3 regions of the Serratia sp. Nf2 genome follow, and region 2 is predicted to be linked to each of the others. Evidence: predicted binding sites of a transcription regulator. Region 2 holds the regulator's gene; each other region holds the start of a gene.

Region 1 (4,382 bases), on a different contig from region 2:
CTTCGTCTTCGCTGTCCATCACGGCTTTGTCGGTTTGTTTCATCAGCTGGCTGGTGATGGTGCCCGCCGCCATGGAGCCGTTGACGTTCAGCGCGGTACGGCCCATGTCGATCAGCGGTTCGACCGAGATCAGCAGCGCGACCAGCGTCACCGGTAGGCCCATCGCCGGCAGCACGATCAGTGCGGCGAAGGTGGCGCCGCCGCCCACGCCCGCTACGCCGGCGGAGCTGATGGTGACGATGCCGACCAGGGTGGCGATCCACACCGGATCCAGCGGGTTGATGCCGACGGTCGGCGCAACCATCACCGCCAGCATCGCCGGGTAGAGGCCCGCACAGCCGTTCTGACCGATGGTGGCGCCGAACGACGCCGAGAAGCTGGCGATGGATTCCGGCACGCCCAGGCGGCGGGTCTGCGCTTCCACGTTCAATGGAATGCTGGCGGCGCTCGAGCGGCTGGTGAAGGCGAAGGTGATTACCGGCCACACCTTGCGGAAGAACTTCATCGGGTTAACGCCGGTGAAGGCCAGCAGCACAGCGTGCACCACGAACATGATGGCCAGGCCGATGTACGAGGCCACCACGAAGCTGCCGAGCTTGACGATGTCGTGAATATTGGAACCGGCGACCACTTTGGTCATCAGCGCCAGCACGCCGTACGGCGTCAGTTTCATGACCAGGCGCACCAGCTTCATCACCCAGGCCTGCAGGGTGTCGATAGCGACCAGCACGCGCTCGCCTTTCGGCTTGTCGTCTTTCAGCAGCTGCAGCGACGCCACGCCGAGGAAGGTGGCGAAAATCACCACGCTAATGATAGACGTCGGGCTGGCCCCGGTCAGATCGGCGAACGGGTTTTTCGGAATGAACGACAGCACCATCTGCGGCACGGTCAGGTCGGCCAGTTTACCCACGTAGTTGGTCTGGATCGCCGTCAGGCGCGCGCTTTCCTGCGCGCCCTGCACCAGGCCTTCGGCGGTCAGGCCGAACAGGTTGGTGACCAGCACGCCCACCAGCGCCGAGATCAGCGTGGTGAACAGCAGCGTACCGATAGTCAGGACGCTGATTTTGCCCAGAGAAGAGGCGTTGTGCAGCTTGGCCACCGCGCTCAGGATCGAGGCGAACACCAGCGGCATGACGATCATTTGCAGCAGTTGCACATAGCCGTTGCCGACGATGTTGAACCAGCTGATGGATTCTTTCAGTACCGGGTTGTCGGCGCCGTACACCAGCTGCAGGCCCAGGCCGAACACCACGCCGACCACCAGGCCGACCAGCACTTTTTTCGCCAGGCTCCATTGCTTGTGGCGGGTTTGCGCCAACAGCAACAGGAGCGCGACAAACACCAGCACGTTAATCACGAGCGGAAGATTCATCCCCAATGTCTCCAATAATCTTTCTTATAAAAACGACTACGCATCACGTATGTCGCGATGTAAATATCGTAACAGTTTGCCGAGTGGCCTACTTATATCCAAATGGAATTTGATATAGCTTTTTGTGTGTTTTTGTTCGTTTTATATACATGAAGGTGATGAGTTGAGCGGATTTTTGTGATCAGAGTCTAATATTTCTGATTTGCTCGACATAGGATTGCACCGGCAGGGTGAAATCACCTTGCCAACAGATGGCAAACGCCACCAGGCACAGGCACAGCACGCGCTCGAGCTGATTGCCTTTTTGCGAGTTGAGCAGCGGCAGGCGAAAACGCCAGCGGCATGGCCACAGCAGCGGAACGCCGGCGGGAGTGAGCATATCGGCCAGCAGATGGCTGAAGTAACCGATGATCATGGCGTGCAGCGCGTCGGCCGGGATCGGCCAGCTGCGCGGCACGTCCAGTTGGAACAGCGCCATGCCGCCGGCGATCGCCAGCAGGCTATGGGTGAAGCCGCGGTGGCCGAAGGCGCGGGCGATGGGCAGGGCAATCCAGCGCAGACGCTGACCCAACAGCGATTTAGGGTGATCGATGTCCGGCAGCAACGAGGTCAGCAGCGCGGCGGGTATGATGTGCCACCAGTCGCCGGTAGCCAGCTCTGGCGTGACTTCCGCCTTCTTGGCGAAGATCGCGCAAGCGACAGAGAAAATAAGATGTCCTTCCGCGGTCATGCTGTTGCGATTCCGGCTGGTAAACTGTTAATTTATCCAGTATATGGGAAAATTCCCAGTAGTGGAAGCAGTTACCCTGTAACCAATTGTTTATTTTTCCCGGTTTTACAACGGCTTGTTACGGCAATGCGTAACAAATCATCGATTTTGACGGGTGAGAATAAAAAGCGGGCGATAGGCGGTGCAGAACGGAGAGAAACGAAGGCGGTTTTCAGTGTGCGGCGGCGGGAGGAAGCGGCGGCCGCGAAGAGCGCTGCGTGGCAGTGACAACGCTACGCGGGCCGTCGCTTTCCCTGCCGCCCAGCATAATAACAACAGCATGCCAATTCAATAATAATGAAACACTGTTTCGTTTGTTTTGCAGCACGGATCCCTTTTATGCCGTAGAGCCGCAAAGCTAGGGCGCCGGTGGCCGACGCCGCAGGTCAGGCAAAATGGGCGGGGGTGAGCTGTTCCAGGGTCTCCAACTGGTGGTCCGCCAACGCCCAGCGCGGATCGTGGCGGTATTCGGCGGCCGGGATCACGATGGAACGCATGCGCGCGGCCTTGGTGGCGATCATGCCGTTAAAGGAGTCTTCCAGCGTGATGCAGCGCAGCGGATCGCTGCCCAGCCGTTCGGCGGCGATCAGGTAGACCTCCGGGTGCGGTTTGCTGTACGGCAGGTATTCGGCGGAAACCAGCTGATCGAAGTAGCCCTCAAGATCGAACATCTTCAGCACCTGCTGTTGCATGTGCAGCGGCGAGGCGGAGGCGAGGCCGATATTCAGCCCCTGCTCGCGGCATAGCTCCAGCGCCTGGCGGACGCCCGGCAGCAGCGGGCGTGTCTCGTGCACCAGCTCGATGGCGCGCTCGATAATCCGCGCCGACACCTCATCGAGCGAAACCCCTTGCCAGGGCATCGCCTGGTACCACATCTTCACCACCAGATCGATGCGCAGCCCCAGGGTGTCCGGCAGTTTGTGGCGATCGGACAGATCCAGACCCAACGCGCCGAAGATATCCAGCTCGGCCTGCAGCCACAGCGGTTCCGAATCGATCAACAAGCCGTCCATATCAAAAATTGCGGTTTCAATGCGTTGCGAATAAGCCATTAACGGTTAACTCCTGCCGGCGCGGGTGAATGTGCCCGATACTCTATCATCGCCGGTGGCGAGACTAAAATCTTTGCCTGCGCGTTTGGCTTTTGCCAAAGCGAAGGATATTCCACATCTCGCGCAACTTTAGCCACCAGCGTTGGTGTTGACGCTCGGTGACCTGTTGCAACATGCGCGCATAGTCCAGTACCAACCCCGGCGTCCAGGTCATGCTTTCGCCACGGCTGCGCAGTACCGCCAGCATCCACAGGTTGGGATCCAGCACCAGTAACAGAAAACGGCGCCACAGATGTTTATCGCCCAGCACGCCCTCCAGCGCACTGTCGAGCGCGCCGATGACCGTGGTGGAACAGTTGCGCCGGGTCAGGTTGTAAGTTGCGTCCTGCCGATACCGCAACCAGAATGCGCGCAGCGCCACCGGGTTATAGCGATAGAACTGAATTTTCTTGTCCGGGGGGCACCAGGCGGCGATCTCGCCCGACAGGTCGGGCAGGAAACGTCCGTCGACGTTGTTCTGTTCGCCGGCATGCAACAACTGGCGGAAATCCTGAACGGAATGGCTGATGTCGTTGAGGGGGTAGTGACTGATATACACATCCGGCGCAAGCGCCAGGGCGGCATGACCGGTGGAGATATTGCCACCGTCGTCGACCGCCGCGATGTATCGGTCGACGATGTAACGCCGACGCGGATCTTTAGCCGCACCAATCGGTGTCCAGACATACACCGTGAGCGGCGCAGCCTCATCCGCCGGGTGCGGAGGCTGCCGGGTTGGGTGCTGATTCAGAGAAAAGCTTGTCAGTCTCCGGGCGATACGCAATAAAGCCCAGCCGGAAAGCACCATCATTACACCGAGGCAAAAGGGCACCGTCATCCGATGCGGCGCCGGCCAGCCGACAAAAATCATCAACGAAAGCAGGATCTCGCCGCCGCCCGCCAGCGCCACGGTTTTCCATCGGCTGTGTTGAATCACCGTAGAGGAGGCGATGCGCACGGCGCCGTCGAGCAGCAGCGCGCTGCCAAACACCACGGTGGCGACGATGTTATCGTCTGCGGGCACGTCCAACATTAAAAAGGCCATAAACACGAAGCCCAGCCCCTTAAGCAGCACCGGCCGGCTGGCCGAAGAGCCGATCACCAGCGCGGCGGATATCGCCACCAGCCCCTCCAGCGCCAGGATGATCGC
Region 2 (4,382 bases):
GACCGAACGCACTACCGAAGGCGTAGAAGAAACGCTGCAGAAGCTGGCGCAGGAAGCCGGATTTGCGCTGCGGCACAGCGTGGTGGAAGCGCACGGTCTGTGCGCCGGCTGCGTGGAGGTTGAGGCGTGCGACAGCAAGCATGACTGCGCCGAACACGATCACAGCATCGCCATCAAGAAGAAGTAAGACGAAGTCAGGTACCTCCCTGTACCTGCGGCCGGAACGCCAGAGGATGAGAGCGACGCCGGCCTGCGCTGGGCAAGCCGCCTTCAATGGCGGCCCTGCAGATTACCAGCGGTGTTTGGTGTGATCTTCCCAGGCTTTCACCTCTTTTTCGGCCGCCTCTTTCTGGTAACCGTAGCGCTCCTGGATTTTGCCGACCAGCTGTTCGCGTTTCCCTTCGATGACTGTCAGATCGTCATCGGTCAGCTTGCCCCATTTTTCCTTCACTTTGCCTTTAAGCTGCTTCCAGTTACCGTCGGCTTGATCTTTATTCATAGTCTCTCCGTTAACCTGTGGTGAATCAGTGATCCCTGTCGCCGGTCGGGGTTAACCAGAAATTTTTCTGGCCGATACTCCCTTCACCTTAAGGAATATCGCTCCCATTCATTCGCCAGCCACATGATTCATTCTAGTTAAATATGGAAATAAAAAAGCCAAATATCAGAATAAAAAACCATTAAGAAACAAAATAAAAACAAAAAACGCTAATAAACAACAAGCTAACGCAAAAATGCCAGGGTTGAAAACATGTAAGCAAAAGTGAACAAAAACATAAATAAAATTAATAAATAACCCAGCACAGCGTCCGTTCTAGCGAGCGGTAAACCAGCTGCCGCGCACCTGATGACGATGCCAAATCCAGCCCAACGCCAGGCCGCGCAGCGCCAGAAACACCGCCAGCGCCAGCCAAAGCCCGTGGTTGCCAAACAGCGGTACGCTGAACAGCGCCAGGCCGTATCCCACCGCGGCCACCGCCATGCTGTTGCGCATCTCGGCGCCGCGCGTGGCGCCGATAAACATGCCGTCCAGCAAATAGCACCATACCCCGACCAGCGGCAGAATGACCTGCCACGGCAAATAGTGGGCGGCCAACGCACGCAGCTCCGGCAAGGAGGTCAACGCCGCCACGATCTGCTGGCCGGTAACGGCATACGCCAGGCCAAAGGCCAACGCGACCAGCCCCGCCTGCCTGCAGGCCGCATGCCACACCTTGCGCAGCTGGCTGTCGTCCCGGGCGCCGTAGGCGTGGCCCGAATGGGCTTCCACCGCATAAGCGAAGCCGTCGAGCGCATAGGCGGTGAACGTCAGCAGATTCATCAATATCGCGTTGACCGCCACCACCTCGCTTCCCAGGCGAGCGCCGAAGATGGTCAGCGACGCAAAGCACAGTTGCAGCAACAGTGAACGCAGCATGATGTCGCGGTTGAGCGCCAGCAGACGACGCAGGTCGCCACGCCAGGCCTGACGCAGCATCGGCAGGGTGATACCGCGCAGGCGCATCACCCGCCACGCCAGCCACAGGCCGAGCAGCAGCGTGGCGTATTCGGCGATGGCGGTTGCCGCCGCTGCCCCCCGCACGTTCCAGCCCAGGCCCATCACCAGCCAGATATCCAACACGATGTTCAGCAGGTTGCCGACGATCAGCAGGATCACCGGCGCCCGCACATACTGCACGCCGAGCAGCCAACCCAACAGCACCAGATTGGCCAGCGCCGCCGGGGCGCTCAGCCAGCGGATTTCAAGAAAACGCCGCGCCTGTTCCAGCACCTCGCCATCGCCACCGACGATCCGCAGCGCCAGTTCGATCAGCGGATACCGCAGCAGGACGATCGCCACCCCGACCAGCAGCGCCAGCACCAGCGGTTGCATAAAGGCGCGCGCCAGCGCCTGCGGGTTCTGTGCCCCCAGCGCCTGCGCCGCCAGACCGGTGGTGCTCATGCGCAGGAACAACAGCAGCATGAACAGGAAGCTGGTCGCCACCGCGCCGATCGCGACGCCCCCCAGGTAGATCGGGCTGTCGAGGTGGCCGATCACCGCAGTGTCCACCAACCCGAGCAGCGGTACGGTGATATTGGAAAAAATCATCGGCAGGGCCAGGCGCCACAGGGCTTTATCGGTGTCGCTGGTGAAGGCGGAAATCAAGCGCATGATGAGACGTTCCCGTAGCAGTGGCGAAGGGCAAAATCAGAAACAAAAACGCCCCAGAACAGGGGCGATTGATACAAGAGGCGGCACTGAGGGGGCAGCGATTAAATCCAGTCGCCGTTGCGGATCACGCCGACCGCCAGCCCTTCGATAGTGAAATTCTGCTGACGCAGATCGACCACAATCGGTTGGAATTCGTTGTTCTCCGGCAGCAGCTCGACCACGTTGCCGTGTTTTTTCAGGCGCTTGACCGTCACTTCGTCTTCGATGCGCGCCACCACGACCTGGCCGTTGCGCACGTCTTGGGTTTTATGCACCGCCAGCAGATCGCCGTCCAGAATGCCGATGTCGCGCATCGACATGCCGTTCACCCGCAGCAGGAAATCGGCGCTCGGTTTAAACAGGGAAGGATCAACCTGGTAGTGCCCTTCGATGTGCTGCTGCGCCAGCAGCGGCTCGCCGGCGGCGACGCGGCCGATCAGCGGCAGCCCTTCTTCTTCTTCCATCAGCAGGCGGATACCGCGCGAGGCACCGGAGACGATTTCGATCACGCCTTTGCGTGCCAGCGCCTTCAGGTGTTCTTCGGCGGCGTTAGGCGAACGGAACCCCAGACGCATCGCGATCTCGGCACGCGTTGGCGGCATGCCCGTTTGCGAAATATGATCGCGAATCAGATCGTAGACCTCTTGCTGTCTGGTAGTTAGTGCTTTCATTCCGCCCCCTGTTTGTTTATACAGTCTTGCTGTGAGTATATACAGGTAAGCGCGGATTGGGAACCGAAGAATAAATAAAAATCAGTCAGTAGGCGCCTTTCGTCAGCCAAAATGCTGCCATAAGACCGTGCCCCAAACGAACAGCGCCAGCACGATCGCCAGTGACACCGCCGCCGATCCCATGTCCTTGGCCCGGCCGGACAGCTCGTGATGTTCGCTGCCGATCCGATCCACCACCGCCTCGATCGCGCTGTTCAGGATCTCGACGATCATCACCAGCGCTACCGATCCGATCAATAAAATGCGCGCTATCGCACCCACATCCAGCCAGACAGCCAGTATGATAGCCAGAAGGGTGACCACCAGTTCCTGGCGGAACGCCGCTTCGTGTTGCCAGGCGGCGGAAAGCCCTTTATAGGAATAGCCGGCGGCCTTGATGATGCGGGTCAGTCCGGTTGCTTGGTTTGCCATGTTTTCGTGCCTTTCTCAGAGGTCGGTCATAATAAAAAGAGTCTAGAACAGTCCGCGCTGACGGCTCTCGGTTTTCGAACACCACAGATCTGCTACCCGGTTTCTGGTATGCTTGCGGCGCATTGCTAACAAGAGGCTTCACGTTGTTATGTCAGGTTGGCGTAAAATTTATTATAAAATATTGAATTTACCACTTAAATTGTTGGTAAGAAGTAAGGTCATCCCTTCAGATCCGGTTACCGAGCTAGGGTTGGATCCCTCACGGCCGATTCTGTATGTTTTACCTTACAATTCCAAGGCGGATTTGCTGACGCTGCGCACCCAGTGCCTGGCGCAGGATCTGCCCGATCCGCTCAACTCGCTGGAGATCGACGGCACCGTGCTGCCGAGCTACGTGTTCATTCACGACGGCCCGCGCGTGTTCCGCTATTACACCCCGAAAGAAGAGTCGGTAAAGCTGTTCCACGACTATCTGGATCTGCATCGCAGCAATCCGGATCTCGACATTCAGATGCTGCCGGTTTCGGTGATGTTCGGCCGCTCGCCGGGCCGCGAAGGCCACGGCACGCCGCACCTGCGTCTGTTGAATGGCGTGCAGAAATTCTTCGCCGTGCTGTGGCTCGGCCGCGACAGCTTCGTGCGTTTCTCCAACACCGTTTCGCTGCGCCGCATGGCCACCGAGCACGGCACGGATAAAACCATCGCGCAGAAACTGGCGCGCGTGGCGCGCATGCACTTCTCGCGTCAGCGCCTGGCCGCGGTAGGCCCGAGCCTGCCGGCCCGTCAGGATCTGTTCAACAAGCTGTTGGCGTCCAAAGCGATCGAAAAAGCGGTCGAGGACGAGGCCCGCAGCAAGAAGATCTCGCACGAGAAAGCCCAGCAGAACGCCATCGCGCTGATGGAAGAGATCGCCGCCGATTTCTCCTACGAAACCGTGCGCCTGTCCGACCGCGTGCTGAGCTGGACCTGGAACCGGTTGTATCAGGGCATCAACGTCACCAACGCCGAGCGCGTGCGCCAACTGGCGCAGGACGGCCACGAGATCGTCT
Region 3 (4,382 bases), on a different contig from region 2:
ACGAGAACCATTCAACAGATCTATATGATCTCCCGAGCGATTGCGAAAGTTTTCATTCCCTCGCTGCCAGTAATCTTTAAAAAAGATAATGCCGGTTTTGCCTTTCAGCACCCGCTCAAACTGGTTGGGTGTGACTTTTACCATGCATCCTAGCCCCGGTATCGGTGTTCGTGCTAAAGCATTTGCCAGTTCTTCAGCACGCAAAATATGGCCCTCACTTTTCTTGTGTAACCAACAAAAGTTCACGCCTGACAATTTACTGACATCATACCCACAATGAACCAAAGCTGAACGGATGCGTATAGCATACTGATTATAAAATGATTTATTACCATGGGCAGTGCGGCATGGATACTCATCCCCATTGATTTGAGGATGTTTTTCCCAAAGTTTGTTAAAAGTTATCGACATATAATTCCTTTTAAATCATTCCATTATTCTCTAGCCCTCCGATGCCATAACATATGTTGATACCCGTAGAGCTATTTAGATGAGTGGAGGTGCTATTTAGAAAAGTCTAAGAAAGACTGATTGTTGGCGTGTTTCCAAAGATGGCCAGATCCTAGAGTATTGTCGTCACTAATGGTGATGTTTTGTTCGAAAAATAGACGTTGATCGCATTATGAGAAGAGGATATTTATGCACCGAATATTATGTGGCTATACGTTTTATTTTTAATATATTTAATTGATAAAAAATAAAATATTAATATTGATTGATCGTGAAATCCCGGAGAAATTCCCTTCATTGGGGAGCGTGAGTATCCCCATTTCCTCAGATTTTCTCCGGTGTTCTATTGTTATTTCACCTTGCGGAAGCTTTTTGCCTCGGCCGGTGAGTTGACCATCACGCCGTCGGCGCCCAGCGCCAGCGCCTGCTGATATTCCTGTGGCGAGTTGACGCCGAACAGGATGATGTGCGCCGGGCCCTGCGAGCGGAAGCAGTCCATCGACTCTTTATCCCAGGTGAGAAATGCCTTCGAACGCCCTTCGCCGAGGGTATATTTCTCCACCACTTCCACCTCGCGCTTCAACTCCAGCCCGTACCAGCGCGGCTGCCGGTTGTCCGGTTTGACGTCGCACTGGTGCGCCATGGTGACGTTAGCCAGCAGCGTGCGGGTCTCGTCGCGGCTTTCGAAGCGTGGGATAGCCGGCGGCAGCGCCTGCAGGTATTTGGCGTCGGTGGAGTAGACGCGGGTGCGGTTCAGGCTGTCGGTGCTTTCCAGCGTCGCCAGCAGCGCCTGGCCAAACTGCGCCGGATCGGCGTCCGGGGATTTGATGTCCAGATAAAAGGTGACGTGAGGAAAAGCTTTAAGCACGTCGTCGAGCCGGGGAATGCCGATACCCTGGCCGCGGAACGGATGCGCATCCCCCCTGGCGAAGGCCCAGCCGGCGTCGGTCTCGGCCAGCTGCGCGGCGGTATAGGCAGAAACCGGGCCCTGCCGGTTGGTCAATGTTTTCAGATCCGAAGGGCGATACAGCACGATGACGCCGTCTTTGGATGCTTGCAGGGTGATCCAGATGGCGTCGGCGCCGTTTTTCAGCGCGGTTTCGATGGCGATGCGGGTGTTCTCCGGCGCATCGGCGGTGCCGCCGCGGTGGGCGACGATCGCCGGCGCGTGACCGGTGGCGGCGCTGGCCGCCAGTGCGCTAAGGGATAGCGCGGAAGCCAGCAGCCAATGAGAAAATCTGATCATGTAGGGTACCTTGTCATTATCGTTGTGGTGAGCCGCACGGGATACGGAAATCATACTATTGAAAAATTAAGCTTTTTTAACAACGCGGAAATATCTGGCGGAAACGGCGCTTTCATCGAACCCTGAGGCCTTGAGCTTTCGGTATCTGACTGTATACTTATACAGTGTTACTGGAGGGTGCGATGCGTAAAATCATTCATGTCGATATGGACTGCTTCTTCGCGGCGGTGGAAATGCGCGACGATCCCAGCCTGCGCGATATCCCGCTGGCGATTGGCGGCAGCGCCGATCGGCGTGGGGTGATCAGCACCGCCAACTACCCGGCGCGGCGCTACGGCGTGCACAGCGCCATGTCCACGGCGATGGCGCTCAAGCTGTGCCCGCATCTCACCCTGCTGCCGGGGCGCATGGCGGCCTACAAAGAGGCCTCGCTGCACATCCGCGAAATCTTCGCTCGCTATACCCCGTTGATCGAGCCGCTGTCGCTCGACGAGGCCTATCTTGACGTGACCGACAGCCCGCAATGCAACGGTTCGGCGACGCTGATCGCCCAGGAAATCCGCCAGGCTATCGCCGACGAGCTGAACCTCACCGCCTCGGCCGGCGTTGCGCCGATCAAGTTTCTCGCCAAAATCGCCTCCGAGATGAACAAGCCGAACGGGCAGTACGTGATCACGCCGCCGCAGGTGCCGGCGTTTTTGCAACAGCTGCCGCTCAGCAAGATCCCCGGCGTCGGCAAGGTGACCGCCAAGCGGCTGGAGGCCGTGGGGCTTATCACCTGCGCCGACGTGCAGCAATACGATTTGGCGCAGTTGCTCAAGCGCTTCGGCAAGTTCGGCCGGGTGCTGTGGGAGCGGTGTCAGGGCATCGATAGGCGCGAAATCTCTCCTGAGCGGCTGCGCAAATCGGTGGGGGTGGAGCGCACGCTGGCGGAAGATATTCACGACTGGGAAGACTGCGAAACGCTGATTATCGACAAACTCTATCCCGAGCTGGAGATGCGGCTGCGCAAGGTCAAACCGGATCTGCACATCGCCCGGCAGGGCGTGAAGCTGAAGTTTCAGGATTTTCAGCAAACCACCCAGGAGCACGTGTTCCCGGTGTTGAATCGGCAGGATTTGCTGGAGGTGGCGCGGCAGGCGTGGCGCGAGCGGCGCGAAGGGCGTGGCGTGCGGCTGGTGGGGCTGCATGTGACGCTGCTCGATCCGCAGTTGGAGCGGCAGTTGGCGCTGCCTTGGGAATAAAAAAGCCGGCGACTCGCCGGCTTTTTGCGTTAAGCGCGCAGCTTACGCGCGCTCAGGGATCGCTTTCAGCAGCGAGATCAGCAGCTTCCAGTACAGACCGACGCTTTCGATATGCACCTGCTCATCCGGCGAGTGCGGGCCGGTGATGGTGGGCCCGATCGATACCATGTCCATGTTTGGATACGGTTTTTTGAACAGACCGCATTCCAGACCGGCGTGGATCACCATGATGTTCGGCGTCTTGTCGAACAGATCCTGATACAGCTCGCGCACCAGGTGCATCACCGGCGAGTCGGCATCCGGCTGCCAGCCCGGGTAGCCGCCCTTCGGCGCCACTTTGGCGCCGGCCAGCTGGCCCAGCGCGGTCAGCATCTCGACCACGTAGTCTTTGCCGCTGTCGATCAGGGAGCGGATCAGGCAGATGATTTCCGCTTCGTTTTCGCTGGTGGTGACCACGCCGACGTTCAGCGAGGTTTCCACCACGCCTTTCACCGCGTCGCTCATGCGGATCACGCCGTTCGGCGTGCCGTTCAGCAGCGCCAGGAAGCGCTGCTGGCTGTCGGCGCTCAGCGCCTGCGAAGCGCTGGTGGTCGGCTCCAGCAGCACGGTGATGTTCTTCTCTTTGGCGGAGAGTTCATTCTGCAGCACGGCCAGGAACTCCTGGCTCAGCGCTTTCAGCGCGTCGGCCTTGTCTGCCGGCACCGCAACCACCGCGGAGGCTTCACGCGGGATGGCGTTGCGAAGGGTGCCGCCGTTCAGATCCAGCACGCGCAGGTTCAGCGCCGCCGCGTGGGCGAACAGGAAGCGTGCCAGCAGCTTGTTGGCATTGCCCAGCCCGACGTGGATCTCGGCGCCGGAGTGGCCGCCTTTCAGGCCCTTGAGGGTCAGCTTCAGGGTTTGGTAACCGGCCGGCACCGCTTCGCGCTGCAGCGGCAGGGTAGTGATGAAGTCGATACCACCGGCGCAACCCATGTAGATTTCGCCTTCTTCTTCGGAGTCGGTATTGATCAGGATGTCCGCCTGCAGCCAGTTCGGCTGCAGCCCGAAGGCGCCGTCCATGCCTGCTTCTTCGGTCATGGTCAGCAGCACTTCCAGCGGGCCGTGCTCAACGCTGTCGTCGGCCAGCACCGCTAGGGCGGAGGCCATGCCGATGCCGTTGTCGGCGCCCAGCGTGGTGCCGCGCGCTTTCACCCACTCGCCGGCGATATAAGGCTGGATCGGATCCTTGGCGAAGTCGTGTACGGTGTCGTTATTCTTTTGCGGCACCATGTCCAGGTGCGCCTGCAGCGCGACCGGCTTGCGGTTTTCCATGCCTTTGGTGGCCGGCTTGCGCAGCAGGATATTGCCGACCTGATCGCGCTCGGCGTGCAGGTTCTTTTCTTTGGCCCAGGTGAGGATGTGCTGCGCCAGCGCTTCTTCATGATAAGAAGGATGCGGGATAG

The links. The regulator LexA, encoded in region 2, represses DNA repair genes until DNA is damaged. The targets are predictions, from matches to a motif close to TNCTGTATGTACATACAGNA.
Region 1: C9411_RS08860 (metal-dependent hydrolase) is a predicted target of LexA. The motif match lies at 2,125-2,144, and genes of this name have one in related genera.
Region 3: dinB (DNA polymerase IV) is a predicted target of LexA. The motif match lies at 1,844-1,863, and genes of this name have one in related genera.

What each region holds. Positions count from the first base shown of each region.
Region 1 is NZ_PYTW01000003.1:220,904-225,285, reverse strand. Features, by position in the region: gene C9411_RS08865 (L-cystine transporter) at 1-1,372, opposite strand, end outside; gene C9411_RS08860 (metal-dependent hydrolase) at 1,554-2,102, opposite strand; gene hxpB (hexitol phosphatase HxpB) at 2,528-3,193, opposite strand; gene C9411_RS08850 (HdeD family acid-resistance protein) at 3,258-4,382, opposite strand, start outside.
Region 2 is NZ_PYTW01000004.1:375,181-379,562, forward strand. Features, by position in the region: gene zur (zinc uptake transcriptional repressor Zur) at 1-187, shown strand, start outside; gene C9411_RS12020 (CsbD family protein) at 290-499, opposite strand; gene dinF (MATE family efflux transporter DinF) at 815-2,152, opposite strand; gene lexA (transcriptional repressor LexA) at 2,254-2,862, opposite strand; gene C9411_RS12035 (diacylglycerol kinase) at 2,965-3,333, opposite strand; gene plsB (glycerol-3-phosphate 1-O-acyltransferase PlsB) at 3,482-4,382, shown strand, end outside.
Region 3 is NZ_PYTW01000014.1:35,298-39,679, forward strand. Features, by position in the region: gene C9411_RS24085 (T6SS effector amidase Tae4 family protein) at 1-411, opposite strand, end outside; gene C9411_RS24090 (glycerophosphodiester phosphodiesterase family protein) at 800-1,696, opposite strand; gene dinB (DNA polymerase IV) at 1,879-2,940, shown strand; gene pepD (beta-Ala-His dipeptidase) at 2,983-4,382, opposite strand, start outside.